Regions from separate parts of the Pseudoalteromonas sp. MB41 genome, predicted to be linked through region 2. Evidence: predicted binding sites of a transcription regulator. Region 2 holds the regulator's gene; the other holds the start of a gene.
What was found. Region 2 encodes LexA, which represses DNA repair genes until DNA is damaged. Its sites were predicted from a motif close to TACTGTATNNNNATACAGTA; they were not measured.
Positions count from the first base shown of each region.

Region 1 (8,950 bases), on a different contig from region 2:
TACAAATACATTCACGACCAAAGTGTGCGTATGATGAATGAAGGACTGACGCCAAAGGAAATCGCCGAAAACTTAACGCTACCTGCTAGCCTGAATGAAGACTTTCATAACCAGGGTTACTATGGAACGATCAAGCATAATGCCAAGGCAGTCTATCAAAGATACTTAGGCTGGTTCACCGCTAACCCTTCAAAACTGGATGAATTACCTGAACCTGCTGTTGCCAAACGCTATATAGAGATGATGGGGGGAGCCGAAGCCGTCATTAGCAAGGCCAGTCGTCAATTTGATGAAGCTGCAAGTATGAATGCTAAAGAAGGCTCAGATGTATACAGATGGCTGGCAGAATTACTGAATCACGCAGTTTTTGCTGACGAAAACAACGCTGATGCGAAAAAACTACTTGCAAAAGTTTATGATCAACTAGCTTATCAAGCTGAATCCGCACCTTGGCGAGACTTTTATCTGAGTGGGGCCTATGAGTTAAGACATGGTGGACCGGATAAAGGCATAAGCCCAGCGGTAATGAAAGAAGTCTTACTCAAAACCCCAGTTGCTTACTTTTTTGACAGTATGTCGGTTCGTTTAAATGGCCCGAAAGCAGATGGAAAAAAACTCAACATAAAAATCACCTTTAGTGATATCAATGAAAGTTATTTACTTATGCTCGAAAACGCCGTCCTTCGTCATAAGAAAATTTTCCAGGCTGTTGAAGCCGACGCAAGCTTAGTTCTCACCAGCGCTTTATTTATCGATATTATTGTAGGAGACGCCAACCTAAAAGATGTTTTATTAGGCGATGATTTACAGGTAGAGGGAAGTAAACTGGATTTAATTAGCTTCTTTAGCCTACTAGGCAATCCACAAGGTACGTTTAATATCGTCACTCCCTGATTTATTCGGGAGATTCTGCCAGAAGCTAATCCTTTTTTTATGCATTACTTTAGGTAATTCACACCAAAGAATTAAATGCTTCTGGCCTATTAACTTACATTCTTATACAAGCTTCAGTATCTCAAATTACCTGGCTACTTTTTAGATTTGGTTTTCGGTTTTGAGGCTACCTTAACCTTAACGGGCACTTTATCTTTTGAGGTCGACTTGCTTTTAGATGTCTTATTAGAATTTGATGATTTCTTTGCCTTAGGTTTTAATTTTGGTTTATCAACTACCTTTTTATCTGATTCTTTAGCTTTTTGTTTTTTATCACTGACTGATCTCTTTTTACTTTTCTCTGCAAGTTGCTTCGCCTTTTTTTGCATATACTTTTTAGCAGCTTTCTTTTTTGCAGCATTTTCAGCTCTAACTTCATTCAACTCTTTAATTGCATCTTCAAGTTGTTTTTCTACTTTTTTCGCCATCAGTTGAGCTTTTTTGGATTTTTCTAAAGCCTTTTTAGCTTTTTTAGTCGCTTTTTCAGAAATTTCTGTAAGCTTTTTCAAGCTCTTTTTATTCTGTTTAATCAGCGATTCCAGAGTTTTCTTATCTTTCATTTGTTTATCCTATACATAATTTATTTAAATCGTTTTATTGGCTGTCGCCATACATTGTTTCTGGTAAGCCCACAACCAAAGGATCGGGACTTTTGACAACCCGATTATCTTTTCCTGGATAATCTACAGTGGATAGAAAGTGACGCATACAATTAATTCGGCCACGTTTTTTGTCATCAGAACGCACAATGGTCCATGGCGCATCTTTAGTATTGGTATGGAACATCATGGCATCTTTTGCTTTGCTGTAATCGTCCCATTTTTCAAGAGAAGCCATATCTACAGGGCTTAACTTCCATTGTTTCAAGGGATCTTTCTGGCGCGATTTAAAGCGATTGAATTGCTCTGTCCGGCTAACTGAAAACCAATATTTGTATAACAAAATTCCACTATTGACGAGCATACGCTCCAATTCAGGAACTTGTCGAAGGAATTCTAGATACTCTTGATCATTACAAAAACCCATTACCTTCTCGACACCAGCACGGTTATACCAAGACCTGTCAAATAGGATTATTTCACCCTTGCTTGGCAAGTGCTGAATATATCGTTGAAAATACCACTGGTTACGTTCTCCACTTAAATCTGAACGATTTAAAGAATACCAAGCCGCCAAAAAGCTAATGGAAGGGCTGAACAAAAAAGATCTAGATCATACGCATATTGAAAGTGGAGATGATCACTTTGTTCTATGGGCAGAATTAGACTCAGACTCACCTGAAAAACAGGTCATTAGAGGAACAGATTTATATAACCGTGTTATTAACAAAACAGGTGTGGTTATAGACGCTTCCAACAAAAAGGCAATCAAGGTCAAGACTGTATTGGGAAATGATACCTGGTCACTAGTGGATTGCGACATTATAGAGAGCAACTAACCTAAAACACTTGGATTTAGGTCCGGCCATACAGAACTGTTAGGAGTAAGCGTCACGCGAAGCACACCTGTCATCTAACTTCTAAACTAACATTCCAAGGCAATAGAGCTGTCAGGGTGTCATCATCGTTACCCTCGCTCAATACGCTAAGAACCTGATGAAGATAATCGAATGGCACGAGGTTATTCGCTTTTGCTGTTTCAACAATACTGTAAAGAACACTGCTGGCATGAGCACCACTAGTGGTGTTTGAGAAGAGCCAATTCTTCCGGCCAATCACGAAGGGTTTGATTGCTCTTTCTGAACGATTGTTATCGATATTCAGATGTCCATCTTCTAAGTAGCGTGTCAGCTTGGGCCATTGATTTAAACTATATGCGAGTGCTTTTCCTAAAGCCGACTTAGGTGGAACCTGCAGAATCGACTTATCCAGCCAGGCTTTATATTCTTCCAGCAAGGGCGTCGCATGTTCGATTCGATACGCCTGTTTTTCACTGGGCGATTTATCCTTTATGGTAGCTTCAATTCGATAAAGCTTTTTGATGTGACTCATCGCCCAGGTTGCTTTTCCTGCTTTAGGTTTGCCTTTGCTTTGCGCTATATCAGCCTCTTTGAATTTGCGCCTTGCATGCGCCCAACAGCCCACTAATGTAGCTTGGGTTGATTCATAGCCTTGATAACCATCTACCTGCAAATAGCCTGAATGACCTCGTAGGAAATTAATCGCACATTGGCTCGCTCGACTTTCATGGAAGTCATACAGCACGATATTGGGAATGTCTGTGTGATTACTGCCGGGTGAGTCGGTACCGGTGCAATATAACCACATATAACATTTGGTTTTGTCGGATTCGATTACCTTTAGTGTGGTTTCATCTGCTTGTATTACGTTTTGCTGCAAGAGATGTTGATGCAATTTGTCATAAAGCGGTTTGAGTAAGTCTGCACACCTCAACAACCAGCTCGACATTGTTTGTCGGCTGAGCGGGATGCCATATTCTTTAAACAGGTTTTCTTGACGATAAAGCGGTAAGCCATATTGATATTTACTGGTAATGATTTGGCTTAACAAGCTAGTCGTGGCAAAGCTTTTTGGGATGGGTGAAGCCGGAACCGGCGCTTGTTTAATCGTGACTTTCGTTGCATGTTGTTCGCAATGACGACAACTATATTTAGGTCGCACATGTTCAATGACTTTGATCTGGGCAGGAATGAATTCAAGCTGCTCGCTTTTATCTTCACCCATGCGATGTAATTCATGACCACAGTCATCACAGCTTTTGTCTGCGTCTGCTAGGTCGTGAATAATGATGTCGCGTGGTAAGTCTTTCGGTAAAGGTTTACGAACAGGTTTCTTGCGTTCGTAGGTGATGGACTCTTTTTCGGCTTCAGTCGGTTCCGCTTCAGACTCATCTGCTAATTGCTCAAGTTCATTGAATAGCTCGCCCTGACCCGGGTAGCCTTCAGTGCTTTTACCAAATTGTTTATGCTGAGCTAAACGAAACTGCTCAGTAAGATAAGCGATAGTCTCATCTCTTTCTGCGAGAAGTTTCTTCAGTAAAATAGGGTCGTCAGGGAGTGATTCGATGTCTGTTTTCATGCGTGCATTTTAACAAAATACACGCTAACTTGCTGTTTTTATTTATACTATTTGCCTGATTTTATTACATAATATTTTGATAATTGACAGCTTGATGACCGATGACATCATAGCCTTCCAGCAACCAAGACAACTGCTGTTCATTCAATTCTAAACACGCTTCATCAATACGGCTTGGCCATTTGAACTTATCTTTTTCTAGGCGCTTGTACCACAAGGCAAAGCCGGTTTTGTCCCAGTAGAGTATCTTCAATTTATCCTTGGCTTTGTTGCAGAAAATGAACAAGGCACCGCTCATGACGGGTAGGTTCATTTCTGACTCAATGATGACAGAAAGACCGTTAATCGATTTTCTGAAATCGACAAACTGTCGGTGAAGATAAATATGGGAAGGCTGAACAAACATATTCATGATAAGCCCTTTATCACACTGACTAAAAAGTCAGACGATATCGTATCAGGAAAAGACAGTTCACCTGCGTGGGTGATTAGCGTGATTGTTTTCTTAGAGCGTGTAACTTGAGTGACTTGTTCAGACACTTGCCGAACAACTTTGGCTTCGACAAAGTTATTGCCTGTCGAGCGTCGCTGCTTATTGAGATAGAAGGCAGAGCTGCTGATTTTATGTATAGAGCAGAATTCTGCAACCGTTAAGCCGCTCTCTTTTTGATAAGCGAATATGCTTGGCCAGTCGTGTTTGGCGTTCTTGGTATTCTTTTTAGTCATGCGCTAGTTCCTTGTGAATTTTGGAACTAGCGTAATAAACTGCGGGGTTTGGTATTAGGTGTGCTTGGCTAGACGTTTACAATTTAACTAATAATTGATGAAATCACATAGACCGCGAGCCTAAAAGAAACTTCTTGGTTGTAATGTGGAATATTCACATCTAAAATTACTGTTTATTTGTACAGTATTTTGTGATTATGCTTAGCAAACTTACCCCTTCAACCACAGAATTACCTATTGCAGACTTTTCAGTTGCTGCAGGTTTCCCCAATCCATGCGAAGATCACCTATCCGACTCAATCAGTTTAGATGAGCTCCTAATTAAGCGCCCTAGTAGTACATTCCTATTCAGGGTGTCAGGCAACAGCATGTCCCCAGACATTACTGACGGCTCGATAATAGTTGTAGATAGGTCAGTAACAATTAAAACTGGACGAATCGTATTAGCTACATTAGACAACGAATTTGTTGTGAAAGAACTACAATTAAAAAACAACAAAGCCGTTTTTATTAGTAAAAACCCCGACTTCGAGCCAATTGAAATTGATATCGATGAAAACAATGACTGGGATACTCATGTAGTCTGGGGCGTTGTCACTGGTTTAATCAAGATATTCTAATTATGTGGGTTCTTTGCGACATCAATGCTGCTTACGTTTCGTTTTGCCAACTCTTTAACCCCCAATACGACTTTGATAAAACCCCTCTTGGCGTTCTTAGTTCTAACCAGGGCAATGTTGTAGCTCGAAATCAAGCTATCAAAGATTTAGGTATCAAAATGGGAGAGCCAGCATTTAAAGTTAAACAACTGGTGGCTGCGCATGGTGGTCACTTGTGGGGGAGTAATTTCACGCTGTTTGGTGATTTGAGTAACCGTTTTCATACCGAGTTAGAGTACTTCCTATTCGATACAATACGATACTCTGTTGATGAATGCTTTGGGCGCATCGATATAAACTTTACAAAAGATATAAAAGACTACGCACACACCATACAGAGGACACTTAAGAGGAACTTAGGTATTAGTTGTGGCTTGGGTATATCTCAGACAATGACACTAGCGAAACTTGGAAGTCACTGCGCCAAAAAGAAAGAGTGGAAAGAACACACCAATGGTGTGGTTGTATTAGATTCACAATACAAAATTGATTGGGCTCTCAAACATACTCCTGTAGAGGATATTTGGGGGGTTGGAAGTAGAACTACTAAAAAGCTAAATAAATTTGGAATCTATACGGGGTATGACCTTAAAAATGCCGACATTAGTTGGATCAAAAAGACGTTCACAGTTGTTCTTGCCCGTACTGTGGAAGAGTTACGAGGAAAATCTGCGGTTGAATTGAAAGATGTAAACGACTCTCGCGATAGAATTTGCGTATCTCAGAGTATGGGAAAACCGGTGATAGAGCTTACGGAGCTTTCTGAAGCTGTTACAGCACATGCAACAAAGGCTGCGTTTAAACTTCGTCGATTTAAATCTTACACATCGGCAATAACAATATTCATCCACACAGATTCATTTAGACAGGCAGAGCCGCAGTATCATAAGTCACAATCAATTAAACTACCCTACCCCACCGCGGATACATCAACACTGGTGTCTTATGCAAGCTTTGCATTAAAAGCTATTTATAAGAAGGGGTTTAAATACAAAAAAGCTGGCGTTATTTTTGAAGAACTTTCATTACACGATGATATGCAACAACTTGAACTGTTATCTGAGACTTTACCACTGAATATTAGCTCAAAAACGTTGGTCATTGATGAGATAAATAGAAAATTTGGACGTAGTGCAATAAAGCTCGCAAGTGAAGGGTTCTCTCAGTCTTGGCGGCCTAAAGATGATTTAGCACCTTTGAGTTATACAACAAAACTTTCAGATTTACCTATTGCGAAAGCATAAAGATTATTTAGAAGAACCCTACCAAGGTATAAACCCCAGAGTAAATAAAATAACCCAACCCAATTGAAAGAATGGTAATGTTAAAAGCCAACATGAATAGCTTAAAATTATGCGATAAATCGGGCATTTCCATGATGCACCTATAGTGTTTTTTAATGTTATTAAATCATGTATAGCAGACTATCTTAAATAATTCCTTAAATAAAGATACAAATATGCACGAAATACCGGTCCCATTTGGTATCAATTACTCAGGCCATTTAATTGCAGCTCAATCGATTCAAGTGGGCGGAACCTATACTTGTCCATATTGTGGTGAAGCGCTTATGTGTGATTTGTCTTCTATGCAAAATAAGATGCTCATCCACCCAAAAACTAACAACTGCATCAGCCTAAGTGATAGTTATAAGAAAGCCAAAAAACTAATTAAAGATGTCATCTTAGAAAACAAAAAGGCTGAGACAACAATACAGATCCATCAAAATTGCTATCAATGCCTCAAAGAAATACAAAGAGATATAAAATATTGTACATTTGAAGGGGTTCAAACTGATTATTACTACCATGACTCAGTATGTGATGTGATTGGGCAATTTAGCCATAAAGGACAGTCAATCTATTTGGGCATCGAAATTGTATCTGAACAAGAGCAAGACTGGAGACCATATAGCATTTCAAATGGTTCGGCATTAAGAAGCTGGATCAAACTTAATGCCTCTGACGTTCTTAAAGATCCATACAATTGGCGACCTCTAAACTCAAAGCTATCACCAAGGCTTTGCCAATCATGCAGCAATACCAGCAAGAAAGGCTCTAAAATAATTGCTGTTGCAGATAAGTTCTCAATTCCTAGAGAGCTGTACACAACTGCTCGCAAATCCCCAGATAAGCCGTTCATAGCCGACATTGAAACTTGCTATAGATGTTCAGAAGTAATCCCCGTGTTTTGGTGGTTAGGGACGCCATTTTGCGAAGATGAACCACCATTTCCGCGCCCTTATACAATTGAGCTGAGATTTTCTAAGCAATACGGCGGTAAGTACTGGGCAAACACTTGCCCTAACTGTAAATCAATACAAGGTGATAACCATCTCCATGTATTTGAAACAGCGCAATTCAAAGATTTACTATCACCTAAAGTTAAAAGCAGGGAGTCTAATGCTATTAGCATGCTCATGGAGCGTACCAAGCTATTCTATTAGTGCGCTAGCTATGGGCGCAGCACTTCACTAATGAAAGGCATTAGTAGGAAGCGTATAGCCGCGTATTCACACACTAAATAAAGCAGCCCTAAAGCCAGGCTAAAGTTAAAGCATAAAATTATGAATATAATCGCGGTGAGTAAGAGGAAAGCTAATAAAATCATAGCTAAGATGTTAGGGTTTTGAATTAGCCAGTATATAAACACTTTCATGGTGTTAACTGCCCAATGCTTCAAAGTCTATCAATTCTCCTGTATATGTATCCTTTACAACCCCATTTTCAACGGTAACGAAGATAACATTATTCAACCCACTCTTCTTAGTAATACGGATAGAAGCATATGACGAAACTAGTTTTCTAACTATATCTTCAAGCGTCTTAACATCACTTAATTTAACGTCATCATGCCCAATTCGTTTTAAAGTAAACATTCGATTACAACTCCTTTGATTGTGATGTGAGTGCCAAGCAGACATGCAAACGATGGCTCTCCCTATCATTGCTATACCAGCCACAAAGCCTATGAACGTCACAAATAGCAATATGAAATCAGTTTTACCTGTCATACAAAACAGATAAGCATAGAAAGCTCCTGCACTAAAAAACATCAAACCCAAACACAGCTCAAATAAATTAAGCCATCGCTCGGCCATTGAGTATTGCTGATTATTCATAGAAAACACCAGATAATTAATAACTGACGACCATCCTATGCTATCCAGTAAATCGCGCTTAACAGCGTGAAAAAATCAAAATTTATAAGAAAAACAGGCTTTTTTAAGAAGAATTTGAGATAATATTTTTTGAGCATTAAAAATTAGCTCATGCATTAATTTTCGCTTTACCATCTAAAAATTAAAGCATACACTATAAAAAAACACATTCAGTAAGGTTCACAATGACTATCTCTAAAGTAGAAGCTACCGATATCTCGTTTGACGAGCTAAAAGAAGGTTCAGAACTGTACATCCAACGCCGTAATAGACGCCTTCTAAATAACCACCGCAAAGAGCTTAGAGTGTTTACTAAAGCTGAAGCAGTGGCGTACTTAGATATTGATGCAAGAACGTTAGATAAGTACTGCAAAGCTCTAAAAATTAACCCAAGAAGACATGAAGAGAGTCAGTGGTTATTGGATATCGAAGAG
Region 1 covers NZ_JAJJZF010000019.1:58,651-67,600, forward strand. The annotation lists gene LPA49_RS16335 (alkyl/aryl-sulfatase) at 1-894, shown strand, start outside; gene LPA49_RS16340 (hypothetical protein) at 1,029-1,493, opposite strand; gene LPA49_RS16345 (hypothetical protein) at 1,528-2,133, opposite strand; gene LPA49_RS16350 (hypothetical protein) at 2,117-2,371, shown strand; gene LPA49_RS16355 (IS66 family transposase) at 2,442-3,971, opposite strand; gene tnpB (IS66 family insertion sequence element accessory protein TnpB) at 4,036-4,383, opposite strand; gene LPA49_RS16365 (hypothetical protein) at 4,380-4,697, opposite strand; gene LPA49_RS16370 (LexA family transcriptional regulator) at 4,895-5,317, shown strand; gene LPA49_RS16375 (Y-family DNA polymerase) at 5,320-6,600, shown strand; gene LPA49_RS16380 (hypothetical protein) at 6,816-7,802, shown strand; gene LPA49_RS16385 (hypothetical protein) at 8,019-8,477, opposite strand; gene LPA49_RS16390 (ParA family protein) at 8,702-8,950, shown strand, end outside.
Region 1: the regulator LexA is predicted to act here: its motif matches at 4,865-4,884, upstream of LPA49_RS16370 (LexA family transcriptional regulator).

Region 2 (8,950 bases):
GCTAACAACAGCTTTTTAAGCAAAGGTGCGTGATTCATTACTTAATCTCCGGTGGCGTCTCAAAGGTGTGATACGGTGCTGGTGAGTCAACTTCCCACTCCAATCCTTCAGCGCCATCCCATACTTTAGCGGGGGCTTTTTCGCCGCCTCTGGCACACTTAAAGACCACTAAAACAAACAGCAGTTGCGATAAACCAAACGCAAACCCACCGATACTGATGATGGCATTGAAATCAGCAAATTGAAGTGCGTAATCTGGAATACGGCGGGGCATACCTGCAAGCCCCACAAAGTGCATTGGGAAAAACAGCACGTTAACGCTAACAAGCGATAACCAAAAGTGCCATTTAGCCAAGGTCTCGTTATACATATTGCCCGTCCACTTCGGCAGCCAATAATAGGCCCCAGCCATAATGGAGAACACAGCACCTGTAACTAATACATAATGGAAGTGGGCAACCACAAAGTAGGTGTCATGATACTGAAAATCGGCCGGTGTAATAGCAAGCATAAGCCCCGAAAAACCACCCAACGTAAATAACACAATAAAGGCGATTGCAAACATCATGGGTATTTCAAAGCTAATAGAGCCTCGCCACATTGTTGCCACCCAGTTAAACACTTTTACCCCAGTTGGCACCGAAATCAGCATCGTCGCGTACATAAAGAACAATTCGCCAGCAACCGGCATACCTGTCGTAAACATGTGGTGTGCCCAAACAATAAAGCTTAAGAGTGCTATTGATGAGGTTGCATACACCATGGACGCATAGCCGAATAATTTTTTGCGCGAAAAGGTCGGCACAATCGTTGAGATAATACCGAACGCAGGTAAGATCATAATGTAGACTTCAGGGTGACCAAAGAACCAGAAAATATGCTGGAACATCACCGGATCTCCGCCACCAGCAGCATCAAAAAAACTGGTCGCAAAGTACTTATCGGTCAATACCATTGTCACGGCACCTGCCAGCACGGGCATAACAGCAATCAGTAAGAAAGCCGTGATCAGCCACGTCCATACAAATAGAGGCAGTTTCATCCATGTCATACCCGGCGCTCTAAGGTTTACAATTGTCACAATGACATTGATAGCGCCCATAATTGAGCTAATACCCATAATATGCACTGCAAACACAAACAGCGCGGTATTGTCGTTACTGTAAGTCGTTGAAAGCGGTGCATAGAACGTCCAACCAAAAGCGGGACCACCACCGGGCATAAGCAGCGATGCCAATAAAATAAGGAAGGCAAAAGGTAAAATCCAAAAGCTCCAGTTGTTCATTCGTGGTAAGGCCATATCTGGCGCACCTATCATCATAGGTACCATCCAGTTTGCAAGCCCTGTAAAGGCGGGCATCACAGCCCCAAATACCATGATCAACCCATGTACTGTGGTCATTTGGTTAAAAAAGTGAGGATCAACCAATTGTAAACCTGGTTGGAATAATTCAGCACGGATCACCATAGCCATGGCGCCGCCAATTAAAAACATCGTCAATGAGAAGATCAGGTACAAACTACCGATGTCTTTATGGTTGGTTGTATATAACCAACGCTTGAAACCTTTCGCTGGATGATGGTGGTCGTGATGCGCATGCTCAGTGGCTTGCTCATTAATAACGTTACTCATTAGTTCGCCTCCGCTGCTGCATCAATTGCTGCTTGAATCTGACTCGGTTGAATGACATCACCGGTATTGTTACCCCACGCATTGCGTTTATAAGTGATGACTGCTGCAAGTTGTTTTATTGAAAGCTGTTTATCAAACGCTTGCATCGCTGTACCAGGCTTACCATGTAAAACAATATCAATATGATCGTTCACATCGCCCAACACGATTGGGCTGCCTTTTAAGGCTGGAAATACACCAGGCAATCCCATGCCAGTGGGCTGATGGCAGGCTGCGCAGCTGGCCATATAGACTTGCTCGCCTAAAACAACTAATTCATCTTTCGAAAGAGTTTGATCAAGTAATGCGGCATCTGCAGCAGCGGCTTGTTCTTTCGCTTGTTTTGCGTCTGCAAGCCAAGTCGCAAACTCATCTTCTGGCAATGCCTCAACAACCACCGGCATAAAACCATGGTCTTTGCCACATAACTCTGCGCATTGGCCGCGGTACATACCGGGCTCATTAATGCGTGTCCATGCTTCATTAATAAAGCCGGGATTGGCATCTTTTTTCACGGCAAAATCAGGAACCCACCAAGAATGTATTACATCATCAGAGGTCATTAAAAAACGTACTTTTTTGTTGATTGGTAACACCAGAGGTTTGTCGACTTCGAGTAGGTAGTGCTCTGTTTTTTCGGCTTGATTATCTATTTGATCTTTCGGTGTCGCTAAAATCGAATAGAAAGCAATATCTTCTCCCATGTATTCATAGTGCCACTTCCACTGCGACCCTGTTACTTTGATTGTAATATCTGCTTTTGAAGCATCTTCCATGGCAATAAGCGTTTTGGTGGCAGGGATCGCCATAGCGATTAAGATCACAAATGGAATTGCAGTCCAAAGTATCTCGACCTTCGTGCTTTCATGGAATTGGGCAGGCTTTGCCCCTTTAGACTTACGATGATGTATCAAAGCCCAAAACATCACCGCAAATACGATGATGCCAATCACACAACAGATAATAAATATCGTCATATGTAATTCATAAACATTATTACTTATATCAGTGACACCTTTACGCATATTGAATTGGCTATTTGCCAAAGCAAGTTGCGGAAGTGCTACCAATATAAGCCACAAGGTGTAACGCAGTTTACCCATGTGACAGCTCCTTTTAATGCTATTGCAAGACGCAAAGCGAAAAGGCGTTACAGCTGGTGCCCATTCGTTTTTTTTATTGTTTAAATACCCAAACCAATCGATGGTTGATGTGTCATCTGCAAACAGCTTGGGTCTGTGTATCATCACGACGCAGTGAACGACACACTCATTGTTTAACCCCCTTACACATTTGTTGTGTGTCTTTTTCGTAAATAGGTGTTAATACAATGTACTTAACCAATTAGTTAAAAAATGAGCAATAAGCAAGTTTTTGTGGTAATAAATGTTTATTTTGGTGCAAAAATAACAACTATAATCAGCGCGTTAATTAATACTTAAGGCAAGTATAAAAACTTAAAAAGAAAGGAAAACTGCGCCGTATAAGGCTTTATGTAGAAAGTAAGGGTGAACAAATCTTAGGTAAACGGTCAAAAACAAACAACGCACCAAATTGAATCAATTTGGTGCGTTGTTTCAAAAAAGTTTAGCAAAGCAGATAAAGTAATTACTCTGCTTGTAACGATTAACGCGTAATATAAAAAGCTACATCCAATCAGCGTTGCGAATAACCCCAACCGCTAAGCCTTCAATATTAAATGACTCATGCTCTAAGTCCACTTCAATCGGGGCAAATTCTTCATTTTCAGCATGCAAAAATACTTTACGTCCTGCTTTTTCTAAGCGCTTTACAGTCACATCGTCATCGACACGTGCCACAACAACTTGGCCATTTTCTGCAACTTGCGTTTTGTGTACTGCCAGTAAGTCACCATCCATGATGCCAATGTCTTTCATACTCATGCCGTTAACTCGCAATAAGAAGTCTGCAGCGGGTTTAAACAATGCAGGGTCAACCTGACAATGGCTTTCTACATGCTCTTGCGCCAAAATAGGTTCACCCGCGGCAACACGCCCAATCAGTGGTAAGCCAAGCTGTTCTGGCTCGTCTTCTTCGACTAATTGAATGCCTCGGCTTGCTCCAGGCTTCATTTTAATCATGCCTTTTTTTGCCAGTGCTTTTAGATGCTCTTCAGCGGCATTGGCACTTTTAAATCCCAATGTTTGCGCTATTTCAGCACGCGTAGGTGGCATACCAGTGTCTTTAATAAATACTTTAATAAGTTCTAAAATTTGCGATTGGCGTTTTGTTAATGGGCGCATACAACTGGTTTTCCATACAGTACATTTAACTGTGAGTATATACAGTTATCTGAAAATCGCAAATTTAAATTCCCCTTCCTCTCATGATAAAAAACAAGCATTGAACGGTGGGGATAGATACCATATTGTATACCGATATTTCACTTAAGAAGTTAGTTTGCGAAGGAAACACAATGAGCATTTGGTATCAACCATTCACCCTCGAATTATGTAAAGAACTCGAACAGGGTATTACTGGGCAAGGCACATTAATGAAAACAATGGGCATTGAAATAACCGAAATCGGCGACGATTATTTAGTGGCCACTATGCCCGCTATTCCAGAGCATCATAACCCTATGGGGATGGTCCATGGTGGTGCTAATGTTGTTTTAGCAGAGACTGTAGCAAGTTATGCAGCCAATTTTGTGGTCGACTTCACCGCATATTATGCTGTTGGCCAAGAAATAAATGCCAATCACATTAAAGCCTCTCGAAAAGGCCTCTTAACAGCCACGGCAAAGCCACTGCACTTAGGTAAGCGAACATCTGTATGGGAAATTAAAATAACGAATGCGGCAGGTGAACTATGCTGCGTATCACGAATGACCGCAGCGGTAGTCAAGCGTTAGTGATTAACGCTCAACAGGATAAATAGTAATTTCGAGCCCTGCGCCAATCGCTGAAATACGTAATAAGGTGTCTGCGTGCAGGGCTTGATTAAAACATTTAGGTGAGTCACCCGACTCAAACCCAATATCGAAAGTACGCTTTGAGCAAGACAACCATTGCTTTAATGCATTGCGTGAGCACGACTCTATAAGTTCACATAATTGGTTGATAGCTTTATCTGGTGTGCCGATATCAGCCGCGGCTTCAATACGTGCTAATTGACGGTATTCATCTTGGTCGTAATGTAAAACCATGGCGTTTTTCTTTAAATCAGCTACCAGCGCACTAATATCGTGTTTTGATTCAAGTTCCAGATCTACATTTAAAAATTGAATTTCCGACATACTCTCGTTTTTACCCTCTATTGATATCTCTGAAACTTTAACTCAGTTTTGTACATAAACCAAATTTAGAATACAGTAAATGCTGCAAGAGCGTTGAGTCGCTCTGTCTATACCGCTGCCCAATAAAAAAATAATAAGAGGTAATCAATGAATAAGCGCGTATTTAAATATGCCCGTAAAGGGCATAAGTGGCTGGGTTACTTACTCGCCATACAACTCTTTTTTTGGTTATTAGGGGGCTTAGTAATGAGCTCAATACCCCTTCAAAAAGTACATGGTAAACATTTAGCCAATCGTAGCTTAGATAATCCATTTACCTTGCATGATTACCCCGCTTCTCTTGACCAAATAACCAAACAATTTCAGCAAATTGATAGCATTCAATACCGTCATTTTTTAACCACTCCCATCATCGAAGTGACGACTAATAAAGGCGTGTTTAACTTTGACGGTCAATCAGGTCGTGCTATGAGCACACCAACTAAAACTGAAATTATTGCCAATGCCAATGCACACTTACTCATCAAGGCGGATGTCGCGGGTGCGCAGTTACTAGAAAAAGGAGCGAGAGAAGTCGGTCACCGCTCCAATGTGTGGCAAGTGAGCTATAACGATTGGTTAAATACAACCGTTTATTTAGAAGGCGACTCCGGTAAAGTCATTACTGTTCGTAGCACTTTGTGGCGCATTTTTGACTTTTTCTGGATGCTGCATATCATGGATTATGATGAACGAGAAAATTTCAACAACCCATTACTAATTAGCTTTGCCGCAAGTAGCGTATTATTTTGTATTACGGGCATTATTTTATTACTACAAAATGTCCGTATCAGACGCCGTAAACCGATTACACGTGCTGATCAATCAAAATAGGGTTACCATCAGGGTCGGTGACAATAAAACTGGCATCACCGACCTTTTGTACCGCCAGCCCCTGTTGTTTAAAGTGCGCCTCTAGTTCATCATAAGCACTAAACTCACTTAAAGGTCTCGCACTTTGGTCCCAGCCGGGGTTAAAAGTCAGCATGGTTTTATCAAACATCCCCTGAAACAAACCTATTAAATGTTCACCGTTTTTCATAATCAACCAATTATGCTCTATCTCACCCGCAAACGGAGTAAACCCCAACTTCTCGTAAAATAGCTTTGAAGCATGGATATCTTGTACATTTAAACTTACAGAAAACGCACCTAACCGCATTGTTCAACTCCCATAGACTGTATTTATTAATGACTATAGTTTACTTTTGGCGCGTGCTCTTTTTCTTTTCAGCTCTGCGTTTTACAATAGTGTTTCCAGTAGTTCACTTATGTGATGGATATGCGTTTACTTTTATCAGCAACTTTATGCCTGTTGTTATGCTTTACGGCGTCTGCGGAACAGTTTTCAAACTTTTCTAGCGCCAAAAAATACCTTATTAAAACCTTACCCGAAAATGCTAAAAGCTTATATTGCGGGTGTGATATTAAACGCCAAGGAAAAAAACTGGTGCCCGACCCGAGCGTCTGCGGGTACATACCACGTAACGAAATCACTCGCTCTGGTAAAGAAAATGCACGCGCGAAACGAATTGAATGGGAACATATAGTCCCTGCGTGGGAGTTTGGGCACCAATTACAATGTTGGCAAAATGGCGGGCGTAAAAACTGCCGAAAAGTCAGTGAAAAGTTTCGTAAAATGGAGGCTGACATCCATAATCTAGCCCCTGCAATTGGTGAAATAAATGCCGACCGCTCAAATTTCCGCTATGGAATGGTTACAACCAGCAGCGCCAACTACGGCGCATGCCCTGTGAAAATAGATTTTAAACAGCGCGTATTCGAACCACCACTTTATGCAAGAAAACGTATAGCAGACACCTATTTTTATATGCAAAAAACCTATGACTTAAAAATATCAGATAAGCAACGCACCTTGTTTGAGTCATGGCAAAAACTCGAGATAGCCGAAATAAGCAATAGAAAAGCACTGTAAAATTTGTACACCTGTTTACAAAACTACAACCGTACTCTATTGCCTTGCCTCTTTCTTGTTGATACTTTTTAAACAATTATTTACAGGAAAGTAAACAAATGTTTAAAAATAACAAACTCGCAGTAGCAATCTTTTTTGCAGTGTCAGGCCTCTCTTTATCTGGCTGTGGTGGCGGAGGTTCATCAACGCCAACCAACCCAGATACAAGCACGCCTACACCACCCCCAACAAATTCTGGACCAACATGGACTGCGGGTACTTTTGCCTCATCGAGTGAATTTAAAGACCAATGTGCAATACCACGCACGGGCACTGATCCTTACAACAATAACCAACCATACCCAGATAAAGCAGGCTCTGAATTTACAGAGAAAATGTGGTTACGCTCTTGGAGCAATGAAACTTACCTTTGGTACGATGAAATTGAAGATAATAACCCAGATAACTTTAATTCAGTGGCCGCTTATTTTGCACAGTTAAAAACGTTCCAAAAAACAGACTCAGGTGCTAACAAAGATAACTTCCACTTTAGCGAACCGACCGAAGATTACTTTAAAGAAGCGCAATCAGGTGTCGTATCTGGCTACGGAATTAACTGGGCATTTATTAAGAATACTCCTCCGCGTGAGTTGCGCGTTGCTTATCTAGAAGATGATTCGCCAGCCGCTAAAGCAGGTTTACAGCGCGGCGATACTATTCTATCGGTTGACAATGTAAGCATTGATAGCAATACCGCAGCAGGCGTCGATACATTAAACGAAGTACTTTTTAGTCCAACAGCTGGCGAATCTCACAACTTTAAGTTGCGCAGCAATGATGGCACTGAAAAGTCGATTAATATCGTCGCCGGAAATATCACCCAAACGCCGGTGCAAAACGTTGGCACCATCACTACCGAAAACGGTTTCAAAGTTGGCTACATGCAATTTAATAGCCATATTAGTATTGCTCAGCAAGGACTTATTGATGCGGTCAATCAGTTTAAAGCCGACAATATTGATGAACTCGTAATCGACTTTAGATATAACCGTGGCGGCTTGTTAGCGCTGTCATCGCAGCTTGCTTATATGGTCGCAGGCCCTGCTAATACTCAAGGTTACTATTACTATCAAACCATTAAAAACGACAAACAACCTGTTGAAAACCCATTTCCGTTCGTTGATATTGAAGTGGACTACTCAACTTTTGAGGTAACTAATAATACCCTGCCAGATCTTAACTTAGCAAAAGTCTATGTACTGAGCACTGAAAGTACTTGTTCTGCCTCAGAAGCTTTTATAAATGGCTTAAAAGGCATTGATGCTGAAGTTATTTTAATTGGTGGTAAAACCTGTGGTAAACCCTATGGCTTTACCCCAACGCATAACTGCGCCACGACGTATTACACCATTCAGTTTACCGGTGCCAACTTTAAAGGTTTTGGTGAATACGCCGATGGCTTAAACCCAACACCAACACCACAATTTGCAGCTGATGTGAAAGGATGTGTCGTTGCTGATGACTTTGATCACTCTTTAGGCGACCAACAAGAAGGACTCCTCGCGGCCGCTCTTTATCATATTGAAAATGATAGCTGTCCTGTTGTGGCGCAAGCATCAGCAACTAAACAGCTAAACTTTGCATCACAAGCAGAACAAGAGACTGGGTTATCGCTTTCACCAAATCGTCCTATTTACAGAGAAAACATGGATTTAACTCGTCCAGTTTCAGCGAAAGGAAAGAGCAATGAGTAAAAAACATGTGCTGGCTGTCGCTATGTTAACAAGCTTAGTGGCGTGTAAAAGTACCCAAGCCGAACAACCACAAAATGCCACACTAACGCGAGTCAACCCAGGTGTCATCACTCAGTTGCAACAAGCGATTCAGTCAGCCAAAGGTGGTAGCTTAGTAACGCTCGCTGATGATGTGTTTACAAAAAGCGCAGAACTATTGATTGATCACGGCACCAGTAAAGGTCCAGATGGTATGCCAATTATGGGGGCACATAGCATTCCATCTGAAAAGTTCATATTGCAAAAAGCCGCTGATCAATGCGTACTTTACT
Region 2 covers NZ_JAJJZF010000014.1:73,498-82,447, forward strand. The annotation lists gene LPA49_RS14045 (cytochrome c oxidase assembly protein) at 1-38, opposite strand, end outside; gene ctaD (cytochrome c oxidase subunit I) at 38-1,633, opposite strand; gene coxB (cytochrome c oxidase subunit II) at 1,633-2,775, opposite strand; gene lexA (transcriptional repressor LexA) at 3,319-3,936, opposite strand; gene LPA49_RS14065 (PaaI family thioesterase) at 4,110-4,547, shown strand; gene LPA49_RS14070 (hypothetical protein) at 4,551-4,931, opposite strand; gene LPA49_RS14075 (hypothetical protein) at 5,079-5,804, shown strand; gene LPA49_RS14080 (VOC family protein) at 5,779-6,132, opposite strand; gene LPA49_RS14085 (endonuclease) at 6,253-6,906, shown strand; gene LPA49_RS14090 (S41 family peptidase) at 7,005-8,639, shown strand; gene LPA49_RS14095 (hypothetical protein) at 8,632-8,950, shown strand, end outside.